DNA from 3 places in the Kurthia sp. YJT4 genome. Region 3 is predicted to be linked to each of the others. Evidence: predicted binding sites of a transcription regulator. Region 3 holds the regulator's gene; each other region holds the start of a gene.
The links. Region 3 encodes LexA, which represses DNA repair genes until DNA is damaged. Its sites were predicted from a motif close to CGAACATATGTTCG; they were not measured.

Region 1 (3,512 bases), 1.1 Mb from region 3:
TCATCTGTAAAATGCAGACCGGCTGTCGGCGCTGCTGCTGAACCTAGTTCTTTTGAATAAACCGTTTGATAGCGCTCTTGGTTATCTAACTTCTCATGAATATAAGGTGGTAGAGGCATTGTACCTAACTTTTCTAAAATCTCAATGAAGATCCCTTCATAATTAAACTTGAAAAGTCGACCTCCATGCTCTAATTCACCTGTGCATTCAGCTGTTAATAGACCATCACCAAATGTGACAACGGTTCCCACTTTAATACGCTTAGCGGGCTTCACTAATGTTTCCCATTCGTCATCAGCTGTTTGCTTAATGAGTAGCACTTCGATATGTGCCCCTGTTTCTTTCTTTTCACCGATTAAACGAGCAGGTAGTACGCGTGTATCATTTAAAATTAGGCAGTCTCCTGCTTCTAATTCTTCCACAATATGCGGGAAGTGATGATGTTCTACTTCACCTGTTTCTTTATCTAATACCATCAATCGACTTGCAGCACGATTTTCAAGTGGTACTTGCGCAATTAATTCTTCTGGTAATACGTAATCAAAATCTTCTAGTTTCATCGTTACTTCCTTCTTTTCATTAAGTTTCTGCTGGATACGCGTATCCGAAATGTGTATAAGCAAGTGCTGTAACCATACGACCTCTTGGTGTTCGTTGAATGAACCCGATTTGCATTAAATAAGGTTCGTACATTTCTTCAATTGTCATCGATTCTTCACCAATACTTGCAGAGATCGTATCTAAGCCTACAGGACCTCCTCTAAAGCGTTCAATCATTCCCTCGATTAATTTGCGGTCAATATGATCTAAACCGAGTGGGTCGACTTGTAGAAGCTCTAAAGCAGTCTGGCAGAGTGATACCGTAATCTCACCATCTCCTAAAACCTGTGCATAATCACGTACACGCTTTAATAAACGGTTTGCAATACGCGGTGTTCCTCTCGAGCGTCTTGCTAATTCATTCGCTGCTTGGTCATGAATTGAAACACCAAATAAGTCCGCACTTCTTTTTACAATTTCGGCAAGTGAGGGTTCATCATAATAGTCCAACCTTAATAATACACCAAAACGGTCGCGAAGTGGTGCAGATAATGCGCCTGAACGTGTTGTTGCACCAACTAATGTAAATGGTGGTAAATCAAGGCGAATAGAGCGTGCTGTCGGACCTTTACCAACTACGATATCGAGGCAAAAATCTTCCATCGCTGGATATAGCACTTCTTCAATCGCACGCGGTAGACGGTGAATCTCATCAATGAATAACACGTCTCCCGGTTCTAATGAACTGAGAATCGCAGCTAAATCTCCTGGTCGTTCAATTGCCGGTCCACTCGTCATCCGAATATTAACACCCATCTCATGTGCAATAACTGCCGCAAGCGTCGTTTTCCCAAGTCCAGGAGGTCCAAATAATAGTGCGTGATCGAGCGACTCTTCACGCATTTTTGCCGCTTCAATAAAGATGCGTAAATTCTCTTTTACTTTTTGTTGTCCAATATAACTATCAAGCGTTTGAGGTCTTAATGAAAGTTCTAATTGTTCATCTAATTCTGTAGACTCACCTGATACAATCCGTTCCTCCATCAATCTGCACCTCCTATTTTTGTTTTAATAATATTTTGAGCGCTTCCTTCATGTAAGCTTCTGTCGTATGTAATTGCTCATTTTCATCTAGTTGTGGCTTCACTTTTGCAAGTTCACGCTCTGAGTAACCAAGTGCTGTTAAAGCAAGCATCGCTTCTTCAAGTTCATGTTTATTCGGATTCACGCCAAATAACGGTAATTCATCTTCTGCGCTCGGTAATTCTACATGTTCAAGTAATGCATCTAACTTCCCTTTTAAGTCGAGAATCATTTGACGTGCTGTCTTCTTACCGACACCTGGGAACTTAATTAAGAAAGCTTCATCTTCTTGTTCAATCGCTGTAATTACTTGCGATGGATGTCCACTTGCAAGAATCGCAAGTGCACCTTTTGGTCCAATCCCTGACACTTGAATCAACTTACGAAATAGCTCACGCTGTTCAAGTGACGTGAAGGCAAATAGTTGCTGTGCATCTTCTCTTACACTTAGATGTGTAAATACTTGAATTTCCTCATTCGATACATGAAAAGCATACGGGTTTGGTGTATTCAATTGCCAGCCTACACCTGTCACTTCCACTACAATGTATTCGGGTGTTACACGCGTAACAGGTCCCTTTATATAATCATACATACACGAATTCTCCTTTTCATAGCCTTTTGCATTATAGCATAATCCGTCGTGCGCTAAAAACAAACACACATTCCCATAGTAGCTATCATACCACAATTCACGAATGCTTTCGAACGATTATAAGGTGATTCATTTTTAAAAATATATGATATGATTAACAGCGTAAAAGCATTCAATCGAGGTGTTAATCATATGAAAAAATTATTAGGTGAAGAACGTCGTGAAGCCATTATTACGATTCTGAAAAATGAACAACGCCCTGTCACAGGGACAGCACTTGCGAAACGAACAAATGTATCGCGTCAAGTGATTGTGAATGACATGGCGCTCTTAAAAGCAAAGGACGAACCAATCATGGCGACAAGTCAAGGTTACGTCTATTTATCTGAACATCCAAATCATCGTGTGTTTGAACGCGAGATTGCGAGCTTCCATACACCGGAACAAGCAGAAGATGAACTGAATACACTTGTTGATGCAGGGGTAACGGTTAAAAATGTAACAGTAGAACATCCCGTATATGGTGAAATTACGGCATCGATTATGGTATCAAGTCGTTATGATGTGCAACAATTTATTCAAAAAGTGACCGCAACTGAAGCAAGCCTTCTAATGAATTTAACAGAGGGTGCTCATCTACACGTGATTTCAGCTGATGATGAGAAAAAATTAGATGCAGCGATTGAACAATTACATCTAAAGGGTTATCTATTACCTGAAGCATAATAAAAAACGAGGCGAGTGTTTCCACTCTAACCTCGTTTTTATTTTTGTTGATACGTATAATAACTACCTAATGACTTAACCGAACAGCCAAGCGCTCTCAATTCTTCCATCGCACCCATCATTAAAGGTGCATGCTCGTCTTCTAGTAAGTCAACGATGAAGAAATAATCACCAAGTCCTGTTTTTAATGGGCGAGATTCAATCTTACTTAAATTGATTTGACGCCATGCAAACACAGATAATACTTGATGCAATGCACCCGAACGATCATTTGGTAACTTAATCATCAACGTCGTTTTAATTGGTCCCTGATCCGCTTCACGTTCAATACGGTCATTACGCTTCGATAATACAAAGAAACGTGTATGATTAAAATGGAAATCATGAATATTCTGTTCTACAATTGCCAAATCATACTGTTTCGCCGCTGCAATATTCGCAATTGCTGCGATATTATTCTCTGGATGTTCTGACACATATTGCGCCGCTGCTGCTGTTGAAGTCGTTTGACTTAGTGGTACAGAACGATAATGGTAATGCAAAAATTTATGACACTGCGCAAGAGCAT
Region 2 (3,512 bases), 380 kb from region 3:
GCGCGTGCGCCCTGTACAATAATTTCAGTATTCTTCAAAATGGTCTCACCCTTCTGCTTTCAGTTCTAAAATCGTATCACGTAGTTCTGCTGCACGTTCAAAGTCGAGTGCTTTCGCCGCTTCTTTCATTTCGACTTCTAGTAATTCAATGAGTGATATACGTTCGTTCTTCGTTAATTTCTTACCTTCTGTCACCTTTGAAATATACGCTTCTGGCTCTTCCGCCGCTGTTGTTGCACGAATCACATCGCGAATTTCTTTACGAATCGTTTGTGGTACAATGCCATGTTTTTCGTTATAGGCAAGCTGAATGGTACGACGACGTTCCGTTTCATCGATGGCTTTTTGCATCGAATCGGTCATATGGTCTGCGTACATGATGACATGCCCGTTCGCATTACGTGCCGCACGTCCAATTGTTTGAACAAGTGAACGTTCTGAACGTAAGAATCCTTCTTTGTCAGCATCTAAAATCGCAACAAGCGAGACTTCTGGGATATCCAAACCTTCTCGTAATAAGTTAATTCCGACAAGAACATCAAATACACCCATACGCAATTCACGAATAATCTCGATTCGCTCCAACGTTTTAATTTCAGAGTGTAGATAGTTTACTTTAATGCCCATCTCTTTTAAATAATCTGTTAAATCTTCGGACATTTTCTTCGTAAGTGTCGTAATTAATACACGCTCATTTTTCGCGATACGCGCTTGAATCTCGTCAATTAAGTCATCAATTTGCCCTTCAATTGGACGCACTTCAATGACTGGGTCAACCAATCCTGTTGGACGAATAATTTGTTCTACCATTTCAGGTGTATGTTCTAATTCATATGGTCCTGGCGTTGCTGAAACGAAAATCGCATTATGAATATGTTTTTCAAACTCCTCAAATGTTAGTGGACGGTTATCAAGTGCTGATGGCAAACGGAAACCATGATCTACTAACACCCCTTTACGCGCTTGGTCACCATTATACATCCCGCGAATTTGCGGCAATGTTACGTGACTCTCATCTACTACAAGTAAGAAATCTTCTGGTAAATAGTCGAGCAACGTATAAGGTGTTGCACCTGCTTCACGAAGCGTTAAATGACGTGAATAGTTTTCGATTCCTGATGTAAAGCCCATCTCACGCATCATCTCTAAATCATAATTAGTACGCTGTTCTAAGCGCTGCGCTTCAAGTAACTTTCCTTCTTCACGAAGCACTTCTAAGCGTTCTTTTAATTCTGCTTCGATATTTTCAATCGCTACTTTCATTTTTTCTTCTCGTGTAACGAAGTGGGATGCTGGGAAGATCGCAACATGTTCACGGTCACCTAATACTTCACCTGTTAATGCATCCACCTCTCGAATACGGTCAATTTCGTCACCGAAAAATTCAACACGAAGACAATGCTCATCACGCGATGCTGGGAAAATTTCGACTACATCGCCGCGCACACGAAAAGTACCGCGAATGAAGTTTAAATCATTGCGATCATATTGAATATCTACTAATTTACGCAGTAATTGATTGCGCTCAATCTCCATGCCTGTACGAAGCGATACGACCATCTCTTCGTATTCTTCCGGATTACCTAAACCATAAATACATGATACAGAAGCGATGATAATTACATCTTGTCTTTCAAAAAGAGCCGAAGTAGCAGAGTGACGTAATTTATCAATTTCATCATTAATACTCGCATCTTTTTCAATGAATGTATCCGTCTGTGGTACATAGGCTTCTGGTTGATAATAGTCGTAGTAACTAACAAAATATTCAACCGCGTTATTTGGGAAAAACTCTTTAAATTCACTATATAATTGTCCTGCTAATGTTTTATTATGTGCAATAACAAGCGTTGGTTTTTTCACTTCTTGAATCACATTTGAAATCGTAAACGTTTTACCTGTACCTGTTGCACCAAGTAATGTTTGATGTTTTTTCCCTGCTTTAACACCCTCTACTAATTCTGCAATCGCTTGTGGCTGGTCACCACCTGGTTGATAGGGCGCTTGTAAATCAAAATCATGTGACATGCGGCTGCCTCCTCATTTTCTCATTCTTCTATTTTAACATATCTCAAACCCTTTTACGAACATACGTTTCTTAATTGGAACAAAAATAAGATTTCTATTAAGTTACCCCTAATAGAAATCCTATGTCATCATTTATTCTTCATCAATCAAAGTGTCTTGTAATTGAATTAATTCTTTTGTAAATCGTTTAAAGGCTTCTTTATCTCTTTCGTCTAACGCGACATCAATTGCTTCACGAAGTAAGCGAATTTGTTGGTCTGCTAAAAGATGTTGTAAAAACATATCCATGTACAAATCGTTCAATAAGTCTTGCCCTTGTAACCCTTGACTAAGTGGCTGTTCATTGTTTGGAGAGTTCTGCTGTGAGTAACGATATTCCATCTTCATCACCTCGAATACCTTTTTGCTATTATATGCGAAAAAGATTCAAGAAAGCAACTAAAAGAAACTATTTATTTCAAAATTATCTGACTTTATAGAAATAGCCCGTTTTCTAAAAACGCCACTTTTGTCTAAATACCATTGCTTATGGCTACAAAATCACATATAATCATTTTAATAAATTCCATTAATTGGTTTTTGTTAAACAAAAGAAAAAGGAGTGTCAAATATGATAAAAGATCGTCTACCTGTTATTAAGTAGTTCAGTTTTGGAGTACAAAATGACAAAATGTACTTCAAAATGGACTACTTTTTTCATTTTAACTTACATACCAAATTACATACAAAATGATTTATAAAATGCAATTGAAAATGATAATTGAATGAAAATTTGTGATTTTGTGGTATTATGATAATATAACTTATAGAAAAAATTGCTTATTCAACTAACGGGCAGGATAATGAGAAAAGGTTTTTTGATAGAAATAAGAAATTAGATGGTAAATTAGTTAAAAAGGCTGTGTTATAAATGAAAGTTTCTTTGATTGCTGCGATGGATAAGAATAGAGTGATTGGCAAAGAGAATGACATTCCTTGGAGGATTCCCAAGGACTGGGAATATGTTAAAAATACTACAAAGGGACATCCGATAATATTAGGTAGGAAGAACCTTGAATCAATCGGAAGAGCCTTACCTGACAGAAGAAATATTATTCTGACGAGAGATAAGGGGTTTACCTTTAATGGTTGTGAAATTGTTCATTCAATAGAAGATGTTTTTGAGTTATGTAAAAACGAAGAAGAAATTTTTATTTTCGGAGGAGAACAGATTTATAATTTGTTTTTCCCTTATGTTGAGAAAATGTACATCACAAAAATACATCATGAATTCGAAGGAGATACTTTTTTTCCAGAAGTGAATTATGAGGAATGGAATGAGGTATTTGCCCAAAAAGGGATAAAGAATGATAAAAATCCGTATAACTACTATTTTCATGTATATGAAAGAAAAAACTTATTGAGTTAACGGGTGCGTTAATTGAAGAAGAACAGTAAAGATAAAGCACAAGAGCTTGGGATTACTCCAAGCTCTTTTTGTCATT
Region 3 (3,512 bases):
TTCTTCACCATTTGGATCGAAAATACGAACGTTTTCGATTGTATTACGCATTGTTTTACGGAATGTGTCTAAATATTCTTGGCGCAGTGTCGTCTGTTCTTTTGCTTCTTCAACAGTTAATGTACCTGCTTTTTTCTTTTTTGATAATTCACTAATACGCGCTAGTTTTTCTTTTGATAGCATAATTTTCATCCTTTCGACCTAGTCACTACATTAAAGGTATGAAAAATACAGCAATTTAGCAAGTATTCAGCTCAAAAATCCTGAAAAAAGCTTAAAAATAATGATTTAAAGACTTAAAAAGACATTTTAAAGAAAAAATTCTATTGATTTTGTTGTTCTTGCACATACTCTGTATAACGACGATGCACAGTTGCTTTACTCACATGAAAACCGGCAATCTTTAACGTAGCAGCTATTTCTTCATAAGTAAGCCCTTTTTTTCTTAATGCAACAATCTGGTCAAGTGGCACATCAATTCTTTCGCGTCCTTCTGGATTACCACGATTACTAATATTTAATTCTGGACGATAGCCATTTTCAACAGCACGACGCATCCCTCGTTTGATTTTTGCATTATGTATTTTGCGTTGGTACTCCTCTACAATTGCTAAAATCTCCAGTAACATCGAATCCATATCGTTTAATTTCATTTCACCATCTGATGACATAGAATAAATCGTTGTATCGTATTTTTGTAAAAGATGTAAAACAGCCATTCGACCATTCCCACGTCCAATACGTGTCTCATCTTGAATAAATAGAGCAGATTGCGGATATTGTTTTAAGAAATCTAACAATTCTAATAATCCTTCACGCTCAATATCATAACCACTATGGCGGTCTTCAAAAATACAATCTAATGTGTACCCTTTTTCTTTAGCATAGGCAGTTAATTCAATTCTTTGTCTCTCTAAAGACTGGTCTTGTGTTTCTTTTTCTGTACTTACGCGACAGTAAGCCACAGCTTTTTTTGATTTCATTATTGATCACTCGCTAATTCTATTTGTTGTAATTCATGATTGGTAATCGGTACGGTTAATTTCTCTCCCGCCATAATTTGCCCATCAACTAAATTGTTTTCATTAATAACTTGGTTCATCCATTTTTGTGGTTTCATATCTCCGCTATATTTTTGAGCTAAAGACCATAATGTATCACCTTCTGTAATTCGAATTTCAGTTACATGCGTCTTCGCTATTGTATCACGCACAACATTACCAACAAACAATAATACAACTACCGAAAAACAAATCACCATCACATTATTTTTGATCCACTTCATCTGAATTTCCCCTTCCAACTTTTTACTAGAATGTTTGTTCTCATCATAAACTCGAACACTTGTTTTTGTCAACGGTTTTTTCAGAACAATTGTTTGCATTTGATTTTCTACGATGTTATACTCAAAATACAAAATATAGTAGGAAGTTGAGGTGAAGGTTGTGAATACTGCATTGAAAAAAACAAAACTTTCAAAGCGTCAAGAAGCGATTTTAAATTTTATTAAAGATGAAGTACAAAGTAAGGGTTATCCGCCTTCTGTGCGTGAGATTGGATTGGCTGTTGGATTAGCTTCTAGTTCAACTGTACATGGGCATTTAGAACGTTTAGAAAGTAAGGGTTATATCCGTCGTGATAAAACGAAACCTCGTGCAATTGAAATTTTAAATCCTTTTGAATCGACTACGGCTACAAAACAAGGTGTGATGCATGTTCCACTTCTTGGTAAAGTAACAGCAGGTATGCCCATCACAGCAATTGAAAATATTGAAGAGTACTTCCCAATTCCACATACATATGGTACATCTGATGACCATATTTTTATGCTAGAAATTATGGGTGAGTCGATGATTGAAGCAGGTATTCTAGATGGTGACTATGTCATTGTGAAACAACAGTCTTCTGCAAATAACGGTGAGATCGTTGTGGCAATGACTGAAGACGACGAAGCAACGGTAAAACGTTTCTATAAAGAAGACGGCTATTTCCGTTTGCAACCTGAGAATTCTTCAATGGAACCAATTATTGTTCAAAATGTATCGATTTTAGGTAAAGTAGTCGGGCTATACAGAAATATTCATTCATTTTAAATACATTTCAACTAGTAAAGGATGTGTTTTTCCACATTCATTACTAGTTTTTTTATTTTGTCTAAATTTATTTTTTTACTATAGACTTCTTAATTAATCACTTGCTAGTAGATGTTCAAATGACTAACGTCTAATGTCTGACTTATTACTTTTAGATTATTTTCAATTTATACTTATTGTATTTTTATGACAATATCTAAATAATCTTTATTTTCTGTTAAATAGAATAATTCAATAATATATTGCTATTTCAGGATGTAATTCTTATATTTAAGAGGAAACAATTCTATTTTAAGGGGTGGCGAAATGATGTTTAAATCGAAGATTATTACTTCATTAAGCGTTGCTGCATTACTAACTGCCGTACCATTTTCTTTCGGTGCAGGAATCAATGCAACAGCTAAAACAACAAGTAAAAAAGTAGTAGAGAAAAAAATCCCTGTACAACTTTTAAGTATGAACGACTTACATGGTTATATTGACGGGAATAACAAAAAAGATAGTGTAGGTACGCCAGTCGGTGGGATGGCTTCTTTAGCGTATAACTTTGAGCAAGAAAAAGCTGCTTTTGCAAAAGCAAATAAGTTGAAATCAACAACTTCTAATTCACTTTCAATTCATGCTGGTGATACAGTAGGTGGCTCTCCTGCTATCTCAAGTCTTTTACAAGATGAACCAACAATGAATATTTTAAATGCAATGAATTTCTCGATTGGGGCACTTGGAAACCATGAATTCGATGAAGGTTTAGACGAATTCCAACGTATTTGGAAAGGTAAAAAACCCATCAAAGGTGTAACACAAAACTATGAATTCGTAAAAGATTATAAACAAACAACTTCTAAAATGGAGATTCTTTCAGCAAATGTAGTTGATAAAAAGACAAAAAAATTAGTTAAAGGCTTCAAACCTTATACAGTTAAAACAATCGGCGGTGTAAAAGTCGGCTTCATCGGCATTGTAACACCACGTATTAAAGAAGTCGTTTTAGCACAACATACAAAAGATATTGATGTAGTGGACCCTGGTCAAGCTGTTGCAAAATATACAAAAGAATTACGTAAACAAGGCGTAAAAGCAATCGCCGTTGTCGCTCACTCGTCTGTCGAAGTCGATAAAGAAGCAAATTCTTCTATTGAAACACAAGAAAATTCACGTTTAACAGGCGATGTAATTGATATGTTAAAAACAGCAAACAAACTTGATCCATCGAACTCAATTGATGTTGTTTTTGCTGGTCATAATCATGGCTATGCTAACGGAACGTACAAAGGTGTTCGTGTAGTTGAAGCCTATAACTATGCATCTGCTTATTCAGTTGTAACAGGTACACTAAGTTCAAAAACAAAAGACTTTATGAAGACACCAGCAGCTAAAATTAAATATAACTACACACAAACAGAAACAACAATTATGAAA

Region 1: a site for LexA is predicted at 2,279-2,292, ahead of ruvA (Holliday junction branch migration protein RuvA). Genes of this name have one in related genera too.
Region 2: a site for LexA is predicted at 2,085-2,098, ahead of uvrB (excinuclease ABC subunit UvrB). Genes of this name have one in related genera too.

Annotation. Positions count from the first base shown of each region.
Region 1 covers NZ_CP126689.1:1,985,275-1,988,786, forward strand. Annotated here, with positions in the region: gene queA (tRNA preQ1(34) S-adenosylmethionine ribosyltransferase-isomerase QueA) at 1-560, opposite strand, end outside; gene ruvB (Holliday junction branch migration DNA helicase RuvB) at 580-1,584, opposite strand; gene ruvA (Holliday junction branch migration protein RuvA) at 1,598-2,218, opposite strand; gene QN089_RS09855 (transcription repressor NadR) at 2,411-2,944, shown strand; gene pheA (prephenate dehydratase) at 2,983-3,512, opposite strand, start outside.
Region 2 covers NZ_CP126689.1:522,465-525,976, reverse strand. Annotated here, with positions in the region: gene uvrA (excinuclease ABC subunit UvrA) at 1-38, opposite strand, end outside; gene uvrB (excinuclease ABC subunit UvrB) at 46-2,028, opposite strand; gene QN089_RS02495 (IDEAL domain-containing protein) at 2,161-2,409, opposite strand; gene dfrG (trimethoprim-resistant dihydrofolate reductase DfrG) at 2,939-3,436, shown strand; gene QN089_RS02485 (hypothetical protein) at 3,508-3,512, opposite strand, start outside.
Region 3 covers NZ_CP126689.1:904,647-908,158, reverse strand. Annotated here, with positions in the region: gene QN089_RS04320 (DUF896 domain-containing protein) at 1-183, opposite strand, end outside; gene QN089_RS04315 (YneB family resolvase-like protein) at 324-983, opposite strand; gene yneA (cell division suppressor protein YneA) at 983-1,285, opposite strand; gene lexA (transcriptional repressor LexA) at 1,446-2,093, shown strand; gene QN089_RS04300 (bifunctional metallophosphatase/5'-nucleotidase) at 2,400-3,512, shown strand, end outside.